2 linked regions of the Roseimaritima multifibrata genome follow. The main gene of each other region encodes a partner of the protein of the gene in region 2 in a complex. Links are inferred from orthologs where the notes say so. Each region holds a gene or a part of one and is shown on either strand. Other genes may lie near its edges.

What was found.
Region 1: the proteins of accD (region 2) and accB are in contact, whole or in part, in a solved structure (PDB 8UXZ), measured with the Escherichia coli proteins. The link is inferred for Roseimaritima multifibrata from one-to-one orthologs.

Annotation. Positions count from the first base shown.
Region 1 is NZ_CP036262.1:2,937,024-2,941,782, reverse strand. Bases 1,403-4,157 are described here. They hold accB (acetyl-CoA carboxylase biotin carboxyl carrier protein), read left to right. Parts: upstream 1,403-2,419; coding sequence 2,420-2,896; downstream 2,897-4,157. Other genes in these bases: accC (acetyl-CoA carboxylase biotin carboxylase subunit), read left to right, coding at 2,996-4,157; FF011L_RS10705 (M24 family metallopeptidase), read left to right, coding at 1,403-2,344. Outside these bases: FF011L_RS10710 (tetratricopeptide repeat protein), read right to left, coding at 1-889; more of FF011L_RS10705, read left to right, coding at 1,247-1,402; more of accC, read left to right, coding at 4,158-4,339. UniProt on the Escherichia coli protein: This protein is a component of the acetyl coenzyme A carboxylase complex; first, biotin carboxylase catalyzes the carboxylation of the carrier protein and then the transcarboxylase transfers the carboxyl group to form malonyl-CoA.
Region 2 is NZ_CP036262.1:2,544,957-2,550,069, forward strand. What follows is about bases 758-3,687. They hold accD (acetyl-CoA carboxylase, carboxyltransferase subunit beta), read right to left. Parts: upstream 2,708-3,687; coding sequence 1,808-2,707; downstream 758-1,807. Other genes in these bases: FF011L_RS09280 (serine/threonine protein kinase), read right to left, coding at 798-1,805; FF011L_RS09290 (glycoside hydrolase family 10), read left to right, coding at 2,916-3,687. Also shown: FF011L_RS09275 (hypothetical protein), read right to left, coding at 1-81; more of FF011L_RS09290, read left to right, coding at 3,688-4,424; FF011L_RS09295 (ABC transporter permease subunit), read right to left, coding at 5,077-5,113.

The sequences.
Region 1 (4,759 bases), 390 kb from region 2 along the record:
GCAGACGTATCGCTTCTTTGCTTTCGCCCCAAGCCAACCACTGATAGGCAATTCGCAGCATCCCAATCGAACGATCGGCCGCCAACATCGGCTTCCTTTCCAAGCGACGTAGCTTGTCGATCAACTGGGGAGTCACCCCTTGCCGTGATTCCTCTTCCAGATCGACCAATTTGATCAACATCTCGTCGTATCCATCAGAAACCGGGGCCGTTCCCAGCGCATACGAAGCGTACTCATCGGACAACCGGCGACCGTATTCAAGTCTTTGCCAATCGTACAAACGCCATTGATTGGATTCTTTCACCAAGAACCACTGATGGGATTCCGCTTGATTTTCATCGCTGTAAAAAAGCAGATCGACCGAAGCCAATCTCCCCTCCTCGGAAAGATGAAATTGCAGGATGCGTGAAAGCGGTGCGACATCCGGTTGCGGCTGATACAAGTTCAGCCAATGCCTAATTTGAATCCGGTTCGCCATCGACAGGTTGCCGCCGCTATGCTCGCTTTGGCGGACCGCTTCCAAAAACATGTCTGTGCTGAAAGGAGGCTCCCCTTCTTCTTGAAGGGTTGCGATCGCCGAGGCAACAAATTTCTGCAAACTTGGATCGGGAGAAGGCTTCTCTGGCAAACTTGCAAGCGACTGTTCAAAACGAGCTGAATCGTCAGCAAAAGAATTTTGACGCTCGGGAAGCGATGCCGCGACCTCCCCAACCAGAAACTGTTGCATTGAAAAATAGGCAAGCGTGCCCATTCCACAGCAGAGCGCCAACGAAATGGCGGCGATAACCGACAACACAATGAACAGCCCTCCCAATCCGCGTGCTGGCGGAGTGGGCATGGCAGGAACCGGATGATTCGAAACGGCAAAAGGGTCGGTCGACACGGTCATCCCCCGCAATCCAAGGTTAAGCTAGATGAAAAGACGACAGGCTTTCCGAGTGGACTTAGTGTACCGAAACGGTGATTGCTCGTCGTCGCTCGCATTGTTATTGTCCAACGGTTTAGAACCGAGCGTTTTCAGTGTAGCCTTTCGCGCCATGAGCGGAGCGTTGACGACGCCTCGTTTCGCCGAACGAACGGCGATCCAGATTCAATCAATGAACCGTGCTGCCTCGGTCGAGGATCTGCAACGCCAAAAAAAATGAGGCCGGTCCATTCGCGGATTCGGCTGGAACGGCATCCGACCTGCACGGCGTTTGTTAGATATCGCTCGATCCTTCCGTATCCATATTTAGGGACCTGACCTGTGAATTATTCGGCCCGCCTGCAAGAAGCCTGCTCCCGGCTTTCTAGTCACCAAGTCGACGCACTTTTTGTGTTCAACGAAACCAATGTGAGCTATCTGACCGGATTCAGCGGGGACAGCACGGTCCTACTGTTGACAGAAAACGGGGCGACGCTGTTAAGCGACCGACGCTATGAAACGCAACTGCAGCAGGAATGCCCGCAGCTTCCGGCATTGGTCCGCGGCCCCGATAAAAACATGTACCAATTAATCGAAGAAGCCGCAGCCAGTCAGCTGGCAGACTGTCAATCGATCGGATTCGAAGCCAATCATCTGCACTGGAACGACTATCAAAAATTGGCTAAATCGCTCGGGGCCCGCACGCTGGTGCCAACTTCGGCGTTTATCGAAGCTCAGCGATTAATCAAAGACGAAGACGAAATCGCCATTTTGCGACGAGCGGTTTCGATTGCGGAACGAACCTTTCTCTCCATTCGAGCTCGGCTTCGGCCCGACTGGACCGAATTGCAGATGGCCCATGAACTGGAATCGACGATGCGAGAACTGGGGGCAAGTGGCTGCGGATTTGCTCCCATTTTGGCAATCGACGCCAACGCCGCATTGCCTCACGCCCATCCCGGATCTCAGGTTCTCAATCAGGCATCGACGTTGCTGGTCGACTGGGGGGCAAAATTCCAAGGCTATACCAGCGACCTCACGCGGACGCTGTCGATCGGTCCTCCAAGCGACCGTTTCCATGAAGTTTACGAAGTGGTGCTGTTGGCGCAGCAAACCGCGATCGAAAAAATTCGTCCCGGAATCCCTCTAAAAGAAATCGATCGGGCTGCCCGAGACGTGATTGCCCAAGCGGGGTTTGGAGATTATTTTGGCCACGGACTGGGGCACGGAATCGGATTACAGGTCCACGAATCCCCCCGGATGGCGTCAACAAGCGAAGAAACGCTGGAATCGGGGATGGTCGTAACGGTAGAACCTGGGATCTATTTGCCCGGCGAGTTTGGCGTTCGTATCGAAGATGACGTTCTCGTCACCCCGGAAGGAAACGAAGTCTTGTCGTCGCTCGCAAAGGGCCTCGATGACATGATCGTTTTCCTGTAAAACAACCGGTTAAAGACAACGGCTCGTCGCGGCCGGTCACATAGATTTTTATCACAATAAGTGAGACGACGTCGTATGAATGCAGGTGGGAAACGCGAAGCGGTCAACGTATTTGGGATCGATCAGCTAAAAGAGTTGATCGAATTGATGGAGCAGCACGACCTGGCAGAGATCGATCTCCAGCAAGATACCGACCGAATCAGTCTAAAACGGGGCGGTGCACAGCCTTTGCAGGCCATGCCTGCCCCCATGGCGGCGGCCCCGGTCGCAGCTGCAACACCTGCCGAACCGGCTGGAGACGGCCCCAATATTTTGACCATCAAATCACCGATGGTCGGGACTTTCTACACAAAACCGAATCCTGAATCCGAGAATTTTGTCAAAGTCGGTGCGATGGTTTCCCCCGACACCGTGATCTGCATCGTTGAAGCCATGAAAGTCTTCAACGAAATTCCAGCGGAAGTCAGCGGGAAAGTCGTCGCAGTCCTTGCCGAAAACGGGCAACCTGTCGATTTCGATAAACCGCTCTTCAAAATCGATACCTCGGCCTAGGTCTTTCAGCCAAGGTACCGCGTTTTCTGGCCTCTCGGCAAAATCACTGCCTAGGCTCCCACTGGTTTACCCCCAAATTCTTTAGATAGCTAAACGGTCATGTACAACCGGATCCTGATTGCCAATCGTGGCGAAATTGCCCTTCGTGTCATCCGTGCCTGCCGAGAATTGGGGATCGAATCGGTTGCCGTCTACAGCCAAGCGGACGCCGATTCGGCTCATGTTCGTTATGCCGATCAAGCGTTTTGCATCGGCCCCGCGCGGAGCGCGGACAGCTACCTGCGCATCGACCGGATCATTAGCGCTGCGGAGCTAGGGGATGTCGACGCGATCCATCCGGGTTATGGATTCCTAGCCGAAAACGCTCACTTCAACGAAGTTTGCCGGAGCTGCAAAATTGACTTCATCGGGCCTCGCCCCGAAGCGATGGAAATGCTGGGCGATAAAAACACCGCCCGGTCGCTGGCCATCAAGGCCGAAGTCCCAGTAGTGCCCGGGAGTGACGGGTTGATCGATGATGACAATGAAGCGATTCGCGTTGCCAACGAAATCGGATTTCCTGTCCTGATCAAAGCAACCGCAGGTGGCGGAGGCAAAGGGATGCGAGTGGCCGTCGACCAATCGGTCCTGGCAACCGCCGTATCGCAAGCCCGCACCGAGGCCCAAGCGGCGTTTGGTAACGGAGCCGTCTACATCGAAAAGTACATTGAAAAACCTCGGCACATCGAAGTTCAGGTGATCGCCGATGAACATGGCAACGTGGTTCATCTTTATGAACGCGATTGCAGCGTTCAACGTCGCCATCAAAAACTGATCGAAGAAGCCCCCAGCCCGACGCTATCGCCAGAAAAACGGACCGCGATCTGCGAAGCGGCCGTGCGAATGATTCGAGCCGCCAACTATACCAATGCGGGAACGGTCGAATTTATCGTCGACAAGAACGATGATTTCTACTTCATCGAAGTCAACGCCCGAATTCAAGTCGAACATCCCGTCACCGAAATGGTCACCGGCATCGACCTGATCAAGCAGCAGATCCTTGTCGCGTCCGGCGAACCTCTTCCCTTCAAACAAGAAGACATTCCATGCCGCGGGGTCGCTATCGAATGCCGCATCAACGCCGAGAATCCCGACAAAGGCTTCCAACCCAATCCAGGTAAAATTCAGCACATGTTTGCCCCAGGCGGTTTGGGCGTTCGTTTTGATTCCCACGTTTGCTCGGGCTATACGGTACCTCCGTATTACGATTCGATGATCGGGAAACTGATTGTCTACCAGCCGACACGACTGGAAGCGATCGCCACGATGCGAAGGGCTCTGAAAGAATTGGCAATCGAAGGCATTTCGACGACCGCCAGCTTCCACGACAAAGTCCTGCAACATCCTGAATTCATCGCAGGAAACTGCGATACAACGTTCGTCGAACGTGAATTCACCAACTAGTAACTGGCACCCGCGATCGACGATGCACAGAAGGATAGCTGCCTCTCTGCCGTAGTTACCGTCGCCAGACGGTAGTTCCTACTGCGGCACCGTCACCTTTCGATTGTCCCCTTTCGCTTCACGAAAGAACGCTCCCTGAAAGCGGCTTTCGCTCGGGACGTGCGATTTATTCGCGACGGATATTGGTCACGCCTTGAGCTTCTCACTCACGCCAACCTTTCGCGGGGGGGGGGGGCGTGAAAAGAATAAGTGAAGAAAGTCTGGCTCCCCTCGCCCTCAAAACAAGCTCGCTTAAAACAGGTTTGATACCGGATCATCGGTTCGCCAGCTAATGCAATTAAGTACGATTCAAAGGCTTGTTTTGGGGGAGAGGGGCTGGGGGAGAGGGGCCGACAGCGTTGGCAAGGCGTGACATAATCG
Region 2 (5,113 bases):
TTCCGTCGAAGTTCGACGAAAGGGAAGGGCGGCCAGGATTCCAAGAATAAGGATTGGAATCCCATAAGATATGGTGCGCATCACTAAGAACCTCAAGGTGCCGGCGCAGCGGAGACCGAATGGTCCGCGCACCGCGGGTTCTCTTCCATGAGGTAAAGTGCTCTGTTTCCTACATCACGTTACTTATCGGCCAGGGAAGCCAAGAAAGTTGAAGATTCTAGCGGAGCCCGCAAGGTCCGCCTAAACCCTCCAGTCTGTCGCTTCCGGGGCGACGCAGAGGCTGCCGGGCGGTGCGGTGAATCCCGTGGGACGTCAGCCCAGTGCCAGCCATCTTCTTAAACGGCGCGAGCCGTCCGGCAAGTTCATTGTGCCTTCTATGCGATTGCCAGAAGACTTGGCCCCGTGCCCTCTACTTTGGCGTCTACGGGCGAATTTCTTAGCGGAACGGCGCGAGCCGTCCGGCAATTTCATTGTGTCTTCTATGCGATTGCCAGAAGACTTGGCCCCGTGCCCTCTGCTTTGGCGTCTGCGGGCGAATTTCTTAGCGGAACGGCGCGAGCCGTCCGGCAAGTTCATTGTGTCTTCTTTGCGATTGCCAGAAGGCTTGGCCCCGTGCCCTCTACTTTGGCGTCTACGGGCGAATTTCTTAGCGGAACGGCGCGAGCCGTCCGGCAACCGCATAGAAAAACCACCCACAGACGCGAAAGCCGGTGGCATTCAGCGTTAGCCCCGGGGCAAGCGGTTTTGCGTGCGTCTGCCGTTCGCTGCCCTGGTCAACACGAAATCGGGCTGGCGGATCATTCGGCTTGAGCGGTTTCCTGGTCGATGCCGCTGATCTGCTGCAGAAATTTGTCCATCGAGGGTGTCCGGTCTTCTGGCTTGGGGGCCAGGCAGGACATGATGGCCCGTCCGATTCGCGGCTGCAAATCGGGGTAGCGTTCAAAGATATCGATCGGTGGCAGCGTGTCGTGCTGCAGTGCCGCACGCCCTGTGGTTTCGACGATATTCCAAGGAAATTCAAACGTCAGCAGGCAGTAGGCTGAAACACCAAACGAAAAGATGTCGACTCGTTTGTCCGTGGGACGCCGGCGGACAATTTCGGGCGACATATAAATCGGGGTTCCCGTTCGATTTCCCGGAGCCATAAACGGAGGGGTTGCCGGTACGGTCAGCCCAAAATCGATCAGCTTTAGCCCTACCAGGTCTGGCAGGCAGATAAAGTTTCGCGGGCAGATGTCTCGGTGAATGAATTCTTTTCGGTGAACGTACTGGATTGCCTGGGCCATTTGGCGAATCAGATTGATTCGTTTTCCCGCAACCAGATTAGCATCCGCGGACTGGACCACTTGCTGGAGGTTGGGGCCGGCGATGTATTCCATCACGAGGTAGCGTTCACCTCGCGTCGTTTCACCATGCTCAAGCGTTTCCATGACCAGAGGATGATCCATTTGCATGGCAATTTCACCCTCGGTCGGTTTTTTAAGCCCTTTAAATCGAGCTTCAAACAGATCGACCTTTTCCGGGTCGCAAATCTTGACGCCGACTTTTCGGTCCAGCTGTCGGTCATGAGCTAAGAAAAAATTCCCCATCGTTCCGGAGACCGACGACCGCAGGCGTTCGAAGCGGAGTTCGACATCGCACTTGGTCCGATTGGGGGCGGTCCCTTTTTTGGCTGGCTTTTTGGGAGTTTTGGGAGCTTTCGCATTTTTAGGATTTTTCGACGACTTTGCCGATTGGCTTGCGTCCTCGCTCGCCGGATCCTTGGATCCTTTGAGGAGACCTTTTAGTGAATCGAAAATCCCCATGATTATTTCCCGCAGTAGTCGATCGCTTGAGCAATTTCGCTTTTAAGTCGTTCCCGGGTCACAATTCGATCGATGTAGCCATGTTCCATGAGGAATTCGCTGGTTTGGAATCCTTCGGGAAGTTCGATTCCAATCGTCGCTTTAATCGTGCGGGGGCCAGCGAACCCGATCAACGCCTTGGGCTCGGCAACCACCAGGTCTCCCAGAGACGCAAAACTGGCGGCGACACCACCCATCGTTGGATTGGTCAGGACGCTGATAAATAAACCACCGGCTTTGTCATAGCGTGCTAATGCAGCGGAGACCTTTGCCATTTGCATCAGCGACAGGATCCCTTCATGCATTCGGGCTCCACCGCCCGAGCCGCTAACGATGATAAGTGGCAGGTTCTGATCGGTAGCACGTTCGATCAGTCGGGTTAAACGTTCGCCGACGACCGAGCCCATGCTCCCCATGATAAATGCCGAATCGGTAACTGCAAATGCAACACGACGTGCCCGGATCATTCCGGTCCCGGTAATCACTGCGTCGGTCAATCCGGTCCGTTTTTGTTCCGAAACCAGACGGTCGGCATAACGCTTACGATCGGAAAATTCCAACGGATCGGTCGGCGATAGTTCTTCGTCGCATGGTTCAAACGTGCCGTCATCGAGCACTTGGGTGATCCGTTCGCGAGCCGAGACGTAGAAATGATATTCACAGTTCGGGCAAACGTTTCGCCGCCGTTGCACTTCTTTGCGATACAGTGAAGCTCCGCACCCGGGGCATTTGATCCAAAGGCCTTCGGGGACACCTCGCTTTTTAGGGACGGATGAGTCTGCTGCGTCTTCCCCCGCTGGAAGGGAATTCACGTCAGAAGAGGGGGCCGAAGATTTGCTAGGTGCGGTCACGGAATCTGGCATGGGATTTGGCGACAATAAATCAGGAATTCAGATACGTACACAGTTTATCCACAGAGTCCGGTTTTTGCCTGCCCCCACTAGTGACGATTTTTCACATGAATTGAACGAAACTGCATTGCCCGTTAAATTCTGACGGTTCCTTAACTACGCAGCTTGCGCTGCCCGATACTCCTACTCGCCTTTTCGGACGGTCTGGCTGCCTCAAATTATGGGCCAATTCCATTTCGACATTCCCGAATTACTGCTCGAACAGGGGGCTTTCGGAGAAGAGCGGTCTCTCTGGAAATACGCGTACCTAACCGGAATCGAGAGTATTCCGTCGGAGGGAGAAACACGCTTTGCCGATGGGCGGATGACGATTTCTCGTCGCGCCGATGAATCCGCTAAACTTTCGGTTCCTTGGAATATCCCGGGCTATGGCCCGGTGACCTTGACGACCTGCAGCCTGCGTCCCGGCGACGGACCCTACAATTTGGCCCTCGAATTGGCTCGCGGCTCCTGTTATCGGGTCCGTACTCAAGCCGATGTCTGGGAACGGTCGGGCCTGAGGATGTCCGAAAATTTTAAAGATTTATTGGCTCAGGGAACCTCTTTCTTCCTGGATGCCGCCCAGCGGATCGCTAATCCTGCCGCCGCGGGGGAAGATGCGATGAAGGCGATTCGGCATCTGGAGGCCGCCTCTGCTGATTTACTGGAATCCTACGCAGCCCAGGCCCTCGCGTTCCGGCGAGACCATGAGGGGCAATTGGGGACGCTGCTGGGGGTGTCGATGCAGCCGGCACAGCCGCCGACCGAAGCACAGACCCAGATGTATGTGGAAACCTGCAACACGGTCGCCGTTCGGCTTTCTTGGGCCGATGTCGAAACCGACGCCGGGCGATTGGATTTCGATGCGGTCGATAAAATGTTTGCCTGGGCGGAGAAGCATGGGCTGCGCGTGATCGCAGGTCCTCTGTTTGATTTCCAAGATAAATTGCTCCCGCATTGGCTTTACCTTTTTGAAGACAATTTCGATGGTTTGATCGATGCTGTCTGCCGCTTTGCCGAGCAGGCCGTTCGGCGATATGTCGGCCGAGTCCATTTATGGAATTGTGCGGCGGGGTTAAATACCAAAGGCCCCATCCGTTTAAGCGAAGACCAAGTGATGCGGTTAGCCGTCGCGGTGGTCCAAACCGTTCGCCGTGTCGATCCACGGACTCCCGTGATTGTCGCTTTTGACCAACCCTTCGGTGAATACTTAAGCCGTGAGCGTGAAGGTATCTCGCCACTGCATTGTGCGGACGCACTGGTGCGAGCCGGATTGGGGTTGGCCGGGATCGGACTGGAACTGCGAATGAATTACGAGCAGATCGGAACGCTCCCACGGACCAACTTGGATTTCAGCCAATTGGTTGACCGCTGGGCAGTGTTAGGCCTGCCACTGATGTGTCAATTAACGGTTGCCGCAAATAGTGGAATCGACGCCGGAGCACTTCGCCCAACGGACGTGTTGCTGGGATCCCCGCCGCCGGCCATTCCCGAAAAGAACCAACTCCGCTTAGCGGGTGGGTTTATCCGGACTCTGTTGGCAAAGAATTTTGTCCATGGAATTATCTGGGAAGGCTGGGATGATTCGCGGCCGCATATTTTTCCGTACAGCGGTCTGCTGGATGAACGAGGAAACCCGCGACCCCTGCAGCAGTATCTGGCGCGGCTAAGAAAAGACTTTCTCTGCTAATTCCGCGAGGGTGAAGACCCAATCCCCTCTACGGGCGAATTTCTTAGCGGAACGGCGCGAGCCGTCCGGCAAATGCATCGTGTCTTCTATGTGCTTGCCAGAAGGCTTGGCCCAATGCCATCTACGCGCGACTTTCTTAGCGGAACGGCGCAAGCCGTCCGGCAAATACACCGTGTCTTCTATGTGCTTGCCAGACGGCTTGGCCCAATGCCATCTACGGGCGATTTTCTTAGCGGAACGGCGCAAGCCGTCCGGCAAATACACCGTGTCTTCTATGCGATTGCCAGCCGGCATGGCCCCAATGCTATCTACGGGCGACTTTCTTAGCGGAACGGCGCAAGCCGTCCGGCAAATACACCGTGTCTTCTATGTGCTTGCCAGACGGCTTGGCCCCAATGCCATCCACGGGCGAATTTCTTAGCGGAACGGCGCAAGCCGTCCGGCAAATGCATCGTGTCTTCTATGCGCTTGCCAGAAGGCTTGGCCCAATGCCATCTACGGGCGAATTTCTTAGCGGAACGGCGCAAGCCGTTCGGCAAATACATCGTGTCTTCTATGCGACTGGGCCGGACGGCTCGCGCCGTTCCGCTAAGAAAGTAGGCGGCATTGACGTGCCCACCGAGAAGCAGGCGGGCGTTCACTCGGACGCTGACTATTCGCCAAAGCGTACTCGAGCCGCCAGCCGCCAC